Regions from separate parts of the Streptomyces sp. NPDC087428 genome, predicted to be linked through region 2. Evidence: riboswitches for the same ligand, from Rfam matches in the RefSeq annotation. Region 2 holds a riboswitch; the other holds the start of a gene.
What was found. A riboswitch is a leader RNA that binds a small molecule or an ion and turns the genes downstream of it on or off. The one in region 2 is predicted to bind cyclic di-AMP.
Positions count from the first base shown of each region.

Region 1: linked by a shared signal. The riboswitch ahead of ACIO3R_RS12370 (peptidoglycan DD-metalloendopeptidase family protein) and the one ahead of ACIO3R_RS31365 (M23 family metallopeptidase) in region 2 are both predicted to bind cyclic di-AMP.

Region 1 is NZ_JBIUXR010000005.1:155,872-162,792, reverse strand. Features, by position in the region: gene ACIO3R_RS12380 (DUF6126 family protein) at 39-215, shown strand; gene ACIO3R_RS12375 (tyrosine-protein phosphatase) at 244-1,056, opposite strand; cyclic di-AMP (ydaO/yuaA leader) riboswitch at 1,490-1,679, shown strand; gene ACIO3R_RS12370 (peptidoglycan DD-metalloendopeptidase family protein) at 1,683-2,642, shown strand; gene ACIO3R_RS12365 (SGNH/GDSL hydrolase family protein) at 2,826-3,671, shown strand; gene ACIO3R_RS12360 (STM4011 family radical SAM protein) at 3,686-4,567, opposite strand; gene ACIO3R_RS12355 (STM4012 family radical SAM protein) at 4,575-5,948, opposite strand; gene ACIO3R_RS12350 (STM4013/SEN3800 family hydrolase) at 5,945-6,760, opposite strand; gene ACIO3R_RS12345 (STM4014 family protein) at 6,798-6,921, opposite strand, start outside.
Region 2 is NZ_JBIUXR010000017.1:21,316-28,236, forward strand. Features, by position in the region: gene ACIO3R_RS31355 (PrsW family glutamic-type intramembrane protease) at 1-1,212, shown strand, start outside; gene ACIO3R_RS31360 (aldo/keto reductase) at 1,234-2,178, opposite strand; gene ACIO3R_RS31365 (M23 family metallopeptidase) at 2,295-3,470, opposite strand; cyclic di-AMP (ydaO/yuaA leader) riboswitch at 3,482-3,635, opposite strand; gene ACIO3R_RS31370 (PP2C family protein-serine/threonine phosphatase) at 3,939-5,087, opposite strand; tRNA gene ACIO3R_RS31375 (tRNA-Met) at 5,317-5,390, opposite strand; gene ACIO3R_RS31380 (hypothetical protein) at 5,730-6,041, shown strand; gene ACIO3R_RS31385 (SPFH domain-containing protein) at 6,084-6,921, opposite strand, start outside.

The sequences.
Region 1 (6,921 bases), on a different contig from region 2:
CCCGCCGCCGGCACGTCCGGCCGCCAGAGAGGACTGTCATGTCCGATTCCGAGAACTACGACCCGCTCACCCCGGCCAAGCACAAGGAGTCCGACTCGCAGGAGAGCAGGATGCCGCGGGGGCTCGTCATCAGGCTGTTCGCCTATCTGGTGGCCGGGCACGTCATCGCGGGCTTCCTCTATCTGCTGTTCGCGGTGGGGATGCACAACCAGTAGCCGGGAGCCCGGTGGCCCGGCCGGCCGGTCACGCGTCGTCGAGAAGCCGCTCGCGCAGCCGCTCCCGGGTCTCTGGGGTGACTTTCAGCCCCTCGGAGAGGTAGCGGTCGGTGCCGCCCCAGGTCTCGTCGATCGCGGCGAAGGCCGCGGCGAGGTACTCGCTGTGGGCGCCGAAGAGCGGGCTGAGGAGCTCCATCACCTCGGGTGACGTCCCGGCCGCCGAGGTGTCGCTGCGGCGCACCCGGTAGCGGCGGTGGGCGTCGTTGGACTTGAGGTAGTCGGCCTCGACGGCCTCGCGCCCGACGTCGACCGCGAGCAGGGAGACGGCGATCGAGAGCCCCGCCCGGTCCTTTCCGGCCGCGCAGTGCATCAGGGCCGGGACGCTGTCCTCGGCCAGGGCGTGCAGCACGCGGCTGTGCTCAGCGGTGCGCTCCAGGATGATCGTCCGGTAGGAGGCGACCATGCGCTCGGTCCCCTTGCCGCCGTCGAGGAGGCCACGCAGCTCGTCCATGTTGCCGTCGCGGACCATCCGCCAGAACTCGGTGCCGTCCGCCGGGTCGGTGAGGGGGATGTTCACATGGCGTACGCCGGGCAGCTCGACGTCCGCTCCGTCCAGCTTCAGGTCGGCGGCATTGCGGAAGTCGAAGACGGTGTGGAGGCCGAGGCCTCCGAGGAACGCGGCGTCCTCCGCGGTGGCGCCCGCCAGGTGACCGCTGCGGAAGAGCCGCCCGTACCGCACCCGGCGGCCGTCCGATGTGGGCAGCCCGCCCACGTCGCGGAAATTACGGACCCCCGCCAGCTCGGGTTCCGTCGACGGGGTCTGCGGCAGCTGCTGCGTCACGGTCACTCCTGGAGGCTCTGCCGCCGACGCGTGTCGCCGACGGGTCCACTCCCGTGACGATACGACATCGGATACCCGGGTAATCGTCTCGGCGACAGCCCTGTGCGGACCCCCGCGGACTCCTGCGCCGACCCCTGTGCGGGTCCCGGTCCGGAGCTTCGACGCGAACGGCGGACGCGACATGTCCGTATTAGGGCTTTTAGTCGAACATGCCCCGCTTGAACGGGAGATGATCACCCTCTCGTGAGCGGGATCATATCCGTGACGGTGTGTGGCGGCGCTCAGGATGGGTAATCCGTGCGCCGCGCGGAAAGCCAAGATCCGTAATCCACGGAGTGTGACCGGAATTCCGCACCGATATTCCGGAGTGGAATCCGGTGTGGAACCCGTGGCTTGTTTCCGCCGTCCCCACTCGCTTACGTTCGCTCTCAATCCGGATGGAACGCCTAATCCTGCCGCCGTCCGGAATTCGCACCCACTCACCGTGTGGCAGGAGCGGGGGAACCAGGTAAGCCGCCGACCGGAGTGATCCGGCCGGCTCGGGGTGAAGTCGCGCCAGGCGCGACCGGGCATCTCCAGCCCGAACCCGACAGCTCACCTCGTAGGCGCCGGAGAGGAAATTCTTCATGCCCATACCGGGTAAGCACCGCCGTCCGAAGTCCAGCACCATCGCCCGTGGCGTCGTCGTCGCGAGCGCCGGCGGAGCCGTCATCGCGCTTCCGCTGCTCGGCGCCACCGGTGCCAGCGCCGCGGAGCAGGCCGCTCCCGCCACCGCGAACTCGTCCGCCGCCACGCACGCCGCCGCGGCCAAGCCGGTCGCGGAGAAGCAGGCCGGCACCAAGACGTACTCCGTGGTCTCCGGCGACTACCTGTCGAAGATCGCTGCCGAGCACAAGCTCAAGGGCGGCTGGGAGAAGCTGTACCAGGACAACCGCAAGGTCGTCGGCGACGACCCGAGCCTGATCTTCCCGGGCATGAAGCTGACGCTCGGCGGCAAGGCCTGGGGCCACGCCTCGACCACCGGCGCGCACACCTCCGCGGGTGCCACCACCCCGTCGAAGGCCCCCTCCAAGGCTCCGGCCACGACCGAGTCGAAGGCCCCCACGGCCTCCAACTCCTCGTCCTCCTCCGACGTCCAGGCGTCCAACGAGACCTCGGCCCCGGCCGAGCAGAGCACCGGCTCCGGTTACGTCCACCCGGTTCCCGGCAACCACACCACCGCCTACCGCGCCTCCGGCGCCAGCTGGTCCAGCGGCAGCCACACCGGCATCGACTTCCCCGTGTCCACCGGCACCAGCGTGAAGGCGATCACCTCGGGCACCGTCGTCACCGCCGGCTGGGGCGGCGCGTACGGCAACGAGGTCGTCATCAAGCACGCCGACGGCCACTACTCGCAGTACGGCCACATGTCCTCGCTCTCCGTCTCCGCGGGCCAGACCGTGACCGCGGGCCAGCAGGTCGGCCTCTCGGGCTCCACCGGCAACGCGACCGGCCCGCACCTGCACTTCGAGATCCGCACGGGTCCGGCGTACGGCTCGGACGTCGACCCGATCGCCTACCTGGCGTCGCACGGGATCAACGTCTGATCCAGGCAGTACAGGTCCGGTGAGCCGGACCGGAGCAATACAGAGAGGGACGGTGCGCGGCGGCGCACCGTCCCTCTGCTTATTCCCCCTTTACCAAAACCTGACCGGGTGGTCTATCTCACCACCCGTCAACCCCGTATTACGGTCGCGTAGGTCACATTCGACGGTGCAGGATATGCCCTTGTGGCAAACGATTCGAGAAACATCCGACAGAGCGTCATCAACCGGCAGGGCGCCATCGAGTCGTACGCGGCGATTGGCGACAGCTTCACCGAGGGAGTCGGCGATCTCGGCCCCGACGGGACTTTCGTCGGCTGGGCGGACAGATTCGCGGTCATCCTCGCGGACCAGCTCCCGGACCCCGAAACGGCACCGCGTGAGGCAGGCTCCGCGCACGGGAACTTCAGGTACGCCAATCTCGCCGTACGAGGACGCCTCCTCGACCAGATAGTCGAGGAGCAGGTGCCCCGAGCCAGGGAACTCGCCCCCGACCTGGTGAGCTTCTGCGCGGGCGGCAACGACATCATCCGGCCGGGCACCGACCCCGACGACGTCGCCGAGCGCTTCGAACGCGCGGTCGCTGAGCTGACCGAAGCGGTCGGCACCGTCATGGTCACCACCGGCTTCGACACCCGCGGCGTTCCCGTGCTGCGCCATCTGCGCGGCAAGATCGCCACCTACACCGCCCATGTGCGGTCCATCGCGGACCGCTACGACTGCCCGGTGCTCGACCTCTGGTCGCTGCGCTCCGTGCAGGACCGGCGTGCGTGGGACGGCGACCGGCTGCACCTGTCGCCCGAGGGACACACCCGGGTCGCGCTGCGCGCCGCCCAGGTCCTCGGCCTCGACGTGCCGGCCGACCCCGACCAGGTGTGGCCGCCGCAGGCGCAGCGGGGAGCGCTGGAGGTCCGGCGCGACGACATCCACTGGGCCCGCGAGTACCTGGTGCCGTGGATCGGGCGCCGGCTGCGCGGCGAGTCCTCGGGGGACCACGTGGAGGCCAAGCGGCCGGACCTGCTGCCGCTCTGAGGGGTGCGGCGCGATCAGGGGCTCACCCGCTCGACGGGATGCGGCGTCCGGGCCGGTACGCGTTCCAGCACGCCGCCGGCGAACACGTCGTACAGCGGCAGCGTCTCCAGGTGGACGTAGCCGATGTGGCAGTCGCACACGGCCCGCGGGCAGGCCCGCGGGCCCAGGGCCGCCAGATAGCTGCCGTCGTAGAGATTGCCGAGCTCGGCCCGGACGAAGTGGCAGCGGCGCACCGTCCCGTCCCCGTCCACAGAGATGACCGACTCACCGGTCCGGCAGGGCAGCCCGGCCGAACGGTGCGGGTGACGGCTGTACGGGAACAGCGGGTCGATCTCCGTCCACCGGCCGGCCTCCTCGTCCGTGTAGCTCTGCCCCTCCGCGGCGTTGACCCAGAGGTAGACCTCTTCGGGGAGCGCCGCCCGCAGCCGCCGGGCCTCTTCGAGATGGCTGTCAAGACCGACCACACCGACGCTGTGGCGGATCCCCAGCGACGCCAGCTCCCCGCACCGGGCCAGGAAGCGCTCGTACGGTGTCTGGCCCGGGTGGTACGTGCACCAGAGCGCGATCTTGTCCCGGCCCGCGGTGCCCGCCGCGGCCAGCCACTGCGTACGGCCGCTCAGGTTCGTCTGGATCGCCACCCGGCGGATGTGCGGCAGCCGGGCCAGCTCGACCAGCGCCCGGCGGTACCAGGAGCGGACCAGCCCCTCGCCCCACGGGGTGAACAGCACCGAGATCCGGTCGTCGGTCCGCGCCGCCGCCCACGCCGTGAACCGCTCCAGCGCGGCCCGGTCGGCCCGCAGCTGCTCCCGGCTGTCGCGCCGCTTGGCGAACGGACAGTACGGGCAGTCGTAATCGCACGACGCGAGCGGACCGCGGTAGAGGATCGTCAGGTCCATGAGGGGCTCATTTCAGCTCGTACGAGGCCATCGCGGCCCGCACGGCGGGGGAGAAGAGGTCGGGGCCCAGGGCGTCGGAGTGCGCCAGCCCCTCCGGCGACAGGCGCAGCAGCCCTGCGGCCGCCCCGCCCGGATCGAGCCAGCCCCGCTCCTCGAACAGGGCCAGCTCCTCGCGGAAGTCCTCGTCGGGGGAGGTGCCGAACCGCTCCCGGTACTCCGGCAGCCGCAGCCCCTCGGCCTGGAGGACCGACTGGAGGAGGTGACGGCGGCGCGCCTCGCCGCCGTCGGTGTAGCGGCCCACCTCGGCGTGCGAGAAGTCCTCGGTCGCCGTGTAGTCGTCGATGATCTCCCGCACCTTCCCCGTCGCCACGGCGTAGTCGAAGGAGTAGTGCAGCCCAGAGGTGTACGAGCGGGCGCCGCAGCCCAGGCCGATCATGCCGTCGGTCTGGCAGGCGTAGTCGTCCGGACCACCGGCCCGCGGCGCGTCGGCACGGCGGAACATCCGCATCGACACCTGCTCGTAGCCGTGGGCGAGGAGGTGATCGCGGCCCGCGCGGTACAGCCGCAGCCGCTGCTCGTCCCAGGCGGACTCCGCGGCCGCGGCCGAACCGGCGATCCTGCCGAGACCGGTCAGCGGACGTACGTACAGCGGGTAGAGGTACAGCTCCTCCGGCCGCCACTGGAGGGCCGCGTCCAGCGAGGTGCGCCAGCTCGCCTCGGTCTGTCCGTCGATGCCGTAGATCAGGTCGATGTTGAGGACCGGGATCCGGGCGTCCCGGATCAGCCCGAGGGCCGACTCCACATCGGCACGGCGCTGCGGACGGACCGCCGCACGTGCCTCGGCCTCCACGAAGCTCTGCACACCGATGCTGATCCTGGTCGCTCCTCGGTCGGCGAGCACGGCCAGCCGGTCGGCCGTCGCGGTCGACGGCGATGTCTCGACGGACAGGGGCACCGACCGGAGATCGGCGCCCATCCGCTTTTCCGCGATGTCGCACAGGCGCTCCAGCTCGCCGGCGGTGAGGAAGGTGGGGGTTCCGCCGCCGAAGGCCGCCGCGGCGAACCGCACCGGTTCCGTGTCGCCCAGCGCGTCCCGCACGGCCGTCGCCTGGCGGTCCAGTGCGTCGAGGTAGCGGGTGGTGAGCTCGTCGGGGGCGCCGATGCGGGTGAAGAGGTTGCAGAAACCGCAGCGGACCTCGCAGAACGGTATGTGGAGATAGAGCGAGAGCGCGTCCTTGCGTTCCCCGGCCCACAGCTCACTCAGCGCGGGCCGCCCGTCCGGGTGCTCGGACAGGCTGCCGTACGCCGTCTTGTGCGGATAGGCGTAGACGTAGCTCTGGTACGGACGGGGGGTGCGGCGGGGGGAGTGCGGACTGTTCATCGGGCGGTGGCCCCCGGTTCCAGGAAGAAATGGGCGTACGGAACGGTCCAGACGGACTCGTGCCCGAGCCGGTGACCGGTGTAGCCGTCGTCGCCGTATGCCGTGCCGTGGTCGGAACAGACGACGGCGAACGCGCGGCGGCGGCTGCTCGCGGCGGCGAAGAGGCGGCCGACATGGGCGTCGACGTACTCCAGCGCGGCGGCGTGGGTGGCGCGGCTGTCACCCGCGTCGCGGGTCGCCCCCGGCAGGTGGAACCAGTTCGGCTGGTGCAGCGCGGAGACGTTGACGAAGAGGAACAGCCGTTGTCCGGCGGGAAGCCGCTCGACGACACGTTCGGCGCGGGTCACCTGCGCCTCGAAGGACGTGCAGGAGGCGACGCCGAACTCGGGCTCCCAGTGCGCCTCCTGGAACATCCCGGGCAGCACCGAGCCGAGCGGTGCCTGCCGGTTGAAGAACCCGACGCCGCCGATGCACACCGTGCGGTAGCCGGCCGCGGCCAGGCCCGACACCAGGTCGGGGGTGTCGAAGACGAAGGTGCGCTCCGCGGTGGTCTCGCTGCCCGCGAACCGGGCGGCGAACAGCCGCGGATGCGGCCCCGGGGCGGCCGGCGTGGGCAGGAACCCCGCGAAGATCGCCTGGTGCGACGCATACGTGAAACTCCCCGGGGCATGCCGCCGCTCCCACCCGCCACCCGGCAGGTGCCGGGCCAGGTTCGGGATGCGGCCGGCGGCCGCGAGCTCCGCCGCGACGTCGTACCGCAGGGTGTCCAGGGTGACGAGCAGCAGATCGTGGCTGCCGACGACCTCGCTCATATCGGGGTTCAGGGCGTCCACGACGCCGGAGGGAGGTTCAGGACGCTGCGTCGGCACGGTGGTTCCTTGCTCTGTTCAGTACGGCGGCGACCTGCGCCGCATAGGTGTCCAGGCCCTCGGCGCCACTGCCCGGCAGACCGGTCAGCCGCGGCAGCAGATCA
Region 2 (6,921 bases):
ATCGCCACGGCCACCGCCGACCCGGACAGTGCGGACACCCTCGGCGCCACGGTCATAGCGCCCGTCATCGAGGAGAGCGCCAAGGCCGCGGCCGTGCTGCTGCTCTTCCTGTTCCGAAGACGGGATTTCAACGGGATCGTCGACGGTGTGGTCGTCGCCGGCTTCGCCGCGACCGGCTTCGCCTTCACCGAGAACATCCTCTATCTGGGCAACGCCTTCGGCGAGGACCAGCAGATGGGCTCGGGGTTCGTGTCGGTGACCGTCGCGACGTTCTTCGTACGGGCGGTGATGTCGCCGTTCGCGCATCCGCTGTTCACCGTCATGACCGGCATCGGCTTCGGGATCGCCGCGAGCAGCACACGCCACCAGCGTTTCCGCCGCCTCGCGTTGCCGGTGCTCGGCCTGGTCCTCGCGATGGGCATGCACGCCCTGTGGAACGGCTCGTCGACGTTCGGCCCGTACGGTTTCTACGCGGTGTACGGCCTGTTCATGGTGCCGGCCTTCGGCCTGGTGACCTGGCTGGCGATCTGGTCCCGCCGGCGCGAGCTGCGCACGCTGGCCGTCGAGCTGCCCGTCTACGCCGCGGCCGGCTGGCTCTCCCCCGCCGAACCCCTCGCCCTGTCCTCGATGCGGGCCCGCGGCAGGGCCAGGGACGCGGCACGCCGGTGGGCGGCGGCAGCGGGAGGCGGCCCTCACGGCCGCCAGGGCCACGTACCGGCCCCGGTCGCCGCCCACGCCAGGGACCGGGCGAAGGCACAGGCCAAGGCGGCGGCCCGCGCGGTCGCCGAGTACGAGTCGTTCGCGACGTCGCTGGCCTTTCTGCGCCGGCAGGCCCGCCGCGGCACGGCGGGCCCGGACCTGGCCGAACGTGAGCTGGAGCTGCTGCACCACCTGTGGCAGCGCCGGGAGGTCGCCGGTCCCGCCCTGGCGTACGCGGCGCAGGCGACGCGGCGCCCGCGCCCCCGGTTCACCCCTCCGCCGCCCCGGCCGTACCAGGGGTACGGGGGATACCAGGGCAACAGGGCGTACCAGCCCAACGGCAGCCACGCCCCGCACCCGTACCCCGCGTATCCGCACCCCACGCATCCGTACGGCCAGCCCCCGTACGCGGGGCAGCCGTACGCGGGGCAGCCGTACACACAGCCCCCGTACGACGCGCCGCTCCACAGCCCGGCGCCCCACAGCCCTCCGGATCAGTACCCGGATCAATAGGGCCAGGGCCGGCGAACGGTTCTAGGCGGATGCCTCGGTGAGCTCGGTCAGCTCCTGGTCCGTGAGGTGCAGATCGGCGACGGCCACCAGCGCGGGCAGCTGCTCGACCGTCCGGGCGGAGGCGAGCGGGGCGGCGACGGTCGACTGGGCGGCCAGCCAGGCCAGCGCCACGGTCGCGATCTCGGCGTTCCGCTCCTGCGCCACCGTGTCGAGCGCGGCCAGGACCTTCCGTCCGCGCTCCGACTCCAGGTGCTCGCCCGCCTTTCCGGCGCGTGCGCTGTCCACGGTCGTACCGGGGCGGTACTTGCCGGTGAGGAAGCCGGAGGCGAGGGCGAAGTACGGGACGGCGGCGAGGCCGGCACCCGCAGCGGTGTCCTGGAGCTCGCCCTCGTAGGTGTCCCTGGAGACGAGGTTGTAGTGCGGCTGCAGGGCCACGTAGCGGGCCAGTCCCTCGCGCTCGGAGAAGTCCAGCGAGGCGCGGAGCCGCTCCGGGCCGATGTTGGAGGCGGCGATCTCGCGGACCTTGCCGTCCTTCACCAGCTGGTCCAGGGCGGAGATGATCTCCTCGACCGGGACCGTCTCGTCGTCGAAGTGCGTGTAGTAGAGGTCGATGTGGTCGGTACCGAGGCGGCGCAGCGACTCCTCGGCTGCGGCCTTGATGGTGGTGGGGGAGAGTCCCTTGTACGAGGGGTGGGCGCCGACCTTGGTGGCCACGACGATGTCGGAACGGTTGCCCCGCGACGCGAGCCACTTGCCGATGAGGGTCTCCGACTCGCCGCCCTCGTTGCCGGGGATCCAGGCGGAGTACGCGTCGGCGGTGTCGATGAAGTTGCCGCCGGCCGCCGCGTACGCGTCGAGCACGGCGAAGGACTGCGCCTCGTCGGCGGTCCAGCCGAAGACGTTGCCGCCGAGGGCGAGGGGGAAGACCTGAAGGCTGGACGATCCGAGCTTGCGGAGAGAAGTCATGGAAGGAACAACCCGTTCCCCCGCCTCCGCTATTCCGTGCCGTGTACAGCTACGGCAGCGGACCGGCAGCCCTGACGTCGGGGGGTGAGCGTCAGGACTGCCGGGGTTCAGTCCGCTCAGACCGTCAGGCCACGGGCGCGCAGCCAGGTCATCGGGTCGATCCCGGTGCCGTCCGGGGTGTGGACCTCCAGGTGGAGGTGCGGGCCGGTCACGTTGCCGGTCGCGCCGACGCGCCCGATGGTGTCCCCGGTGGTGACCTTCTGGCCGACGCCGACACCGATCGAGGACTGGTGGCAGAACCACAGCTCCGTACCGTCGTCGAGCTCCAGGACCGTGCGGTAGCCGTAAGCGCCGGACCAGCCGGCCGACTTGACGGTGCCGGTGTGGATGGCCTTGATCGGGGTACCTGTCGGAGCGGCGAAGTCGAGGCCCGTGTGGTAGCCGGAGGACCACATCGAACCGGCCTCGCCGAAGGTCGAGGTAATCGTGTAAGAGGAGGTGGGGATGGCGTAGCTGGCGGCGAGCTTGGCGAGCCGAGCTGCCTCCGCCTTCTTCTTGGCCTCTGCCTCCGCCTTCTTCTTCGCGGCGGCGACCTTGGCCTCCGCGGCGTCCTGCTGCTTCTTCGCCTCTGCGGCCGCCTTCTCCGCGGCGGCCTTCTCCTGGGCGGCCTTGGCCTCCGCGTCGGCGGAGTCCTGCTGCTGCTCGGCCTGCTGGAGGATGCGGGCGCGGAGCGCCTCGCCGGCGTCCGTCGTGCCCTGCTCGGCCTCGGTGGTGGTGATGCCGGCCGTCGTCAGCGGGGCGGAAGCGGTCTCGGTCCCGGCAGTCTCCGCCTCGGACCCGCTGGAGAACAGTGCGCCGACGCCCGGCAGTGACTTGGCCTCGGGGAGCTTGTCCGAGATGGCGTCGGGAAGGGAGATGGAGACCGGCGGCCTGCTCTGCGCGGAGGCCATGCCGCCCGCGCCGACGGCCGCGATGACACCGACGCCGAGAACGGTGGAGCTACGGGCGAGACCGTTGCGCTGCTTGGCGACGCGGTGCTTGCCGCGTACGGGGCGGACGGACTCCTCGGTGGGGTTCCATTCCTCCCACGCCTTGCCGGGCTCGGCCTCCTCGGCAGGGAAGCCGCTGCCGAACTCGCTGCCCCGACCGGTTCCGTAAGCGGTTCCGTGGTCGGTCCCGTAGGCGGTTCCGTGGTGGGTGCCGTAGACGGCACCGGGCCCGGTTCCGAAGTCATTTCCGTGTTCGGGTGCGAACCGGGAGGGGGCTTCGGGGGCAGGCTTGTTGGACGCCACTGGGGCGCACTCCTTTCCTTCCTTCTCGCCTACCGGGTTAGCTGACGGGTTCGGAGCAGGAAGGTCTCCTACGGGTTCCTCCGTCTCTCGACGAGACAGAGATGCCCGATTCACCCCATGTAGGTGGTTCCCCGGTTCCCTTGCGGAATTCGGCGCTCGCGCACGGTGCCGCCTCTGACGGCGGCTGGGACAACCGCGCTGCGTTATCGAACGTTAATAGACACACGGGTCCGATTCCAAGCCGTTCCAACTGATCATTCCCGTCTTTGGCCTGGACTTTACGGGACACAACCGGGTGGAATCGGGCGAGTTGATCGCCCCTCAATCGTTATCTGTTTTCTGACGTTGCGTCAAATGTTATGCGGAGGGGTTCCTTACGGTTACGCACGGTGGCATCGGCCGTGGCCTCTTCCCCACTTCCCCGCACGCTCTCCCCCGTCCGCCCTTCCGCCTTCACCCGGTACCGCCCTACAGACCCACGATCTTCACGGTCGTGCGCCGCTCCGACTGCCCCTCGGTGGGGCGCGCGACCGCGAGCAGCGCCATGTCGTCGGTCGTCACCCCACCGGTGTACAGCCGTACGTCATCGGTCAGCGCCGACAGCAGTTCCTCGGGCCCCGGGAAGATCCGCCCGCGCAGCCGCTCCGCGGGGTCGTAGAAGACCCCTGCGGCGTCCCGCGCCTCGGAGAGGCCGTCCGTGTACAGGAGGAGCGTCGCCCCGGCGGGCAGCTCCCACTCGTCGGAGCGGTCCGGCCACACGCCCAGGTCCATCCCCAGGGGCAGCGCGGGCAGCGTGGGCCGCAGCACCTCCAGCGCCCCGTCCGAGTGCAGCAGCAGCGGTTCGGGGTGGCCGCGGTTGACGATCCGCACCCGGGCCGCGCCCGGCGGGATCTCGGCCAGGACGGCGGTGATGAACCCCTCGACCGCGTCGAGGCCGCCGCTTCTGCTCGATTCCCGCGCCAGCGCACGCTCCAGCCGCTGGGCCACCCCCTCCAGCGACCGCTCCTGCTCCGCGGCCTCCCGGAACGCGCCGATGATCACCGCCACCGCCTCGACCGCGTCCAGCCCCTTGCCGCGCACGTCCCCGACCACCAGCCGCACCCCGTACGGGGTGTCCGTGACCGAGAACAGGTCGCCGCCGACGAACTCGTCCGCCTGGGCCGCCTCGTACCGCGCGGCCACGTACAGCCCGCCGATCCGGTCGGACGGCGTCGGCAGCACCGCGCGCATGGCGGTCTCCGCGATGACCCGCGCGGAGGCCAACTGCTCGTTGCTGCGGCGCACGACACCGTTGATGAAGACCGCGAGCACGGAGACGGTGAAGACCGTGAGGAGCTCGATGGACGGCACGACCTGGAACAGGGAGCCGTGGTAGAGCCGCAGCGCCGCGATGGCCACCATCGAGGCGGCTCCGACCCGGATGGTGCCCGCCAGCGAGAAGAACGGCGCGGCGATCAGCGGGGCCGCGGCGAAGAGCGGGACGGCCGTGAAGGCGGGCGGGGTGAAGAAGTCGAACACCAACGCGACGGTGATCACCAGGCCGGGCAGCGCCCGGACGAGCCGGCGGTTCCGGATCTCGTCGGTACGCCTCCCCCGCCGCTGTTGCCGCTTCCCCACCTGTGCTCTCCTGCCCGGTGCGCTCAGGGCCGCGGACGGTACCGCGCACCACCCCCAGACTTCCCGGAACGCGGGCGGAGGTCTACTCCTCGGCGGCCAGTGGGAGTAGGAGCGCGGCGCGGGTCGCACCGGCCGACGGGCCGATGGACCGGCGAACACACACATGCATACACACGCACAAACGAATCAGACCCGGCACGCTGTATGCGTGCCGGGTCTGATTCTTCAGTAGCGGGGACAGGATTTGAACCTGCGACCTCTGGGTTATGAGCCCAGCGAGCTACCGAGCTGCTCCACCCCGCGTCGGTAAACACAACTCTACGGCATGTTCGACGCACTCATGACCACCCCGCGCACGCCCCCCCTGCTCCCCGTCCGCCTCACCCACGCCCTCCCCTCACCCCCTCCCACTCGCTCGCCGCTCCCCGCCCTCGACCGTCCTGCCAACGGACCGCGCCAAGAACGCCAAAGTGCTGAAATTGAGAAGGTGTTGCGAGGAACACGTGTTCTGCCGCAAGGTATCTGCTGCATCCCCCGGACCGGTGGGCTGCCCGTGCGAGCAGACCCTGGGCCGCCCGCTTCACCGTGCCCCGCAAGCCGCTCCCGGTCTCTCATCGCCGCCTGTCTGGAGGGCCTCCGCCGATGACCGCACCGCTCACTCCCGCCCCCGTCCCCGCGGCCGCTGTGGCCCCACCGCTGCGCGGCGCCGTCATCAGTGGCGTGATCGGTGGAGCGATCGGGGCGGTGATGAGTGCGGGAGTCAATTACGCGATCTTCGGAATGCCGGACAGCGAAGCGGTCAACGCGGTCAACCACGCCGCGTCCGGCCTGTTCAGCGGGTTCCTCGCGGGCTTCATAGGGATCCTCGCGCACCACCGGAAGGTCACGTCGGCCGCGCGCGCGGAGGCGGCGGCGACAGCGGCCGCGACCCCCGTCGCCGTACCGGAGCCGTAGCCGTAGCCCCCAGCAGAGCCGGGACCGGAACCGGCCGCCAGGTCATTCCGCGTCGGCGATCCGGGGCGTCCGGTCCCGGTCCGAGCCCTGATCCTGGTTCCGGTCGCGCATGTCGTGGTCCTCGGGCGCGCCCGTGTCCGTGCCGCGCTGGAGCGACTGAAGGATCGCCAGCCCCTGGCCGACGACGCCCGCCGCCACCTCGTTGACACCGTCGGTGCCGTTGAGGACGGTGAGGCTGGCTCCCGACATCCCGCGGGCGGCCGCGTCGGCCAGCGCCGGCAGGTTCTCCACGATCCGGTTGGCCGCGATGAGTTCCTGGTTGCCCTCCCGCAGCGAGACCGCGCGGGCCGTGTTGGCGTCCGCCTGGGCCTGGGCGAGGGTCCGTTCGGCGTACGCGCTTCCGTCCGCCTCGAACTTCACCTGGTCACGAGCGGCCTCGGCCAGGGTGCGCTGCCGGTAGGCCTCGGCGTCCGCCGGGCGCCCGACCTCCGCCTCCAGCCGCTGGGCGGCCAGCCCCGCCTGACGCTGGGCCAGTGCGGTCTGCTCGTCGATGACCTCGTGCGACGCCCTGGCCTGCGCGAGCGGCCCGGCCTGGGCGGCACGGGCGTTGTACTGCTCCGTCTCTGCGAGGAATCCGGCCCGCTTGATCGCGGTGTCCCGTTCGTACTCGGCCTTGAGCGCGGAGGCCTGCTGCTCGCGTTCGGCGGCCTCCTGATCGGCCTTCGCGCGGGCGATCCGGGCCTGGCCGGCGACCGCGGCGGCGTGCGGGGCGGCCAGGTTCTCGATGTACCCGGTGGCGTCGTCGATCTCCTGGATCTGGAGGGCGTCCACCACGATGCCGAGCTTCTCCATCTCACCGTGGCTGCCGGCGATGACCTCC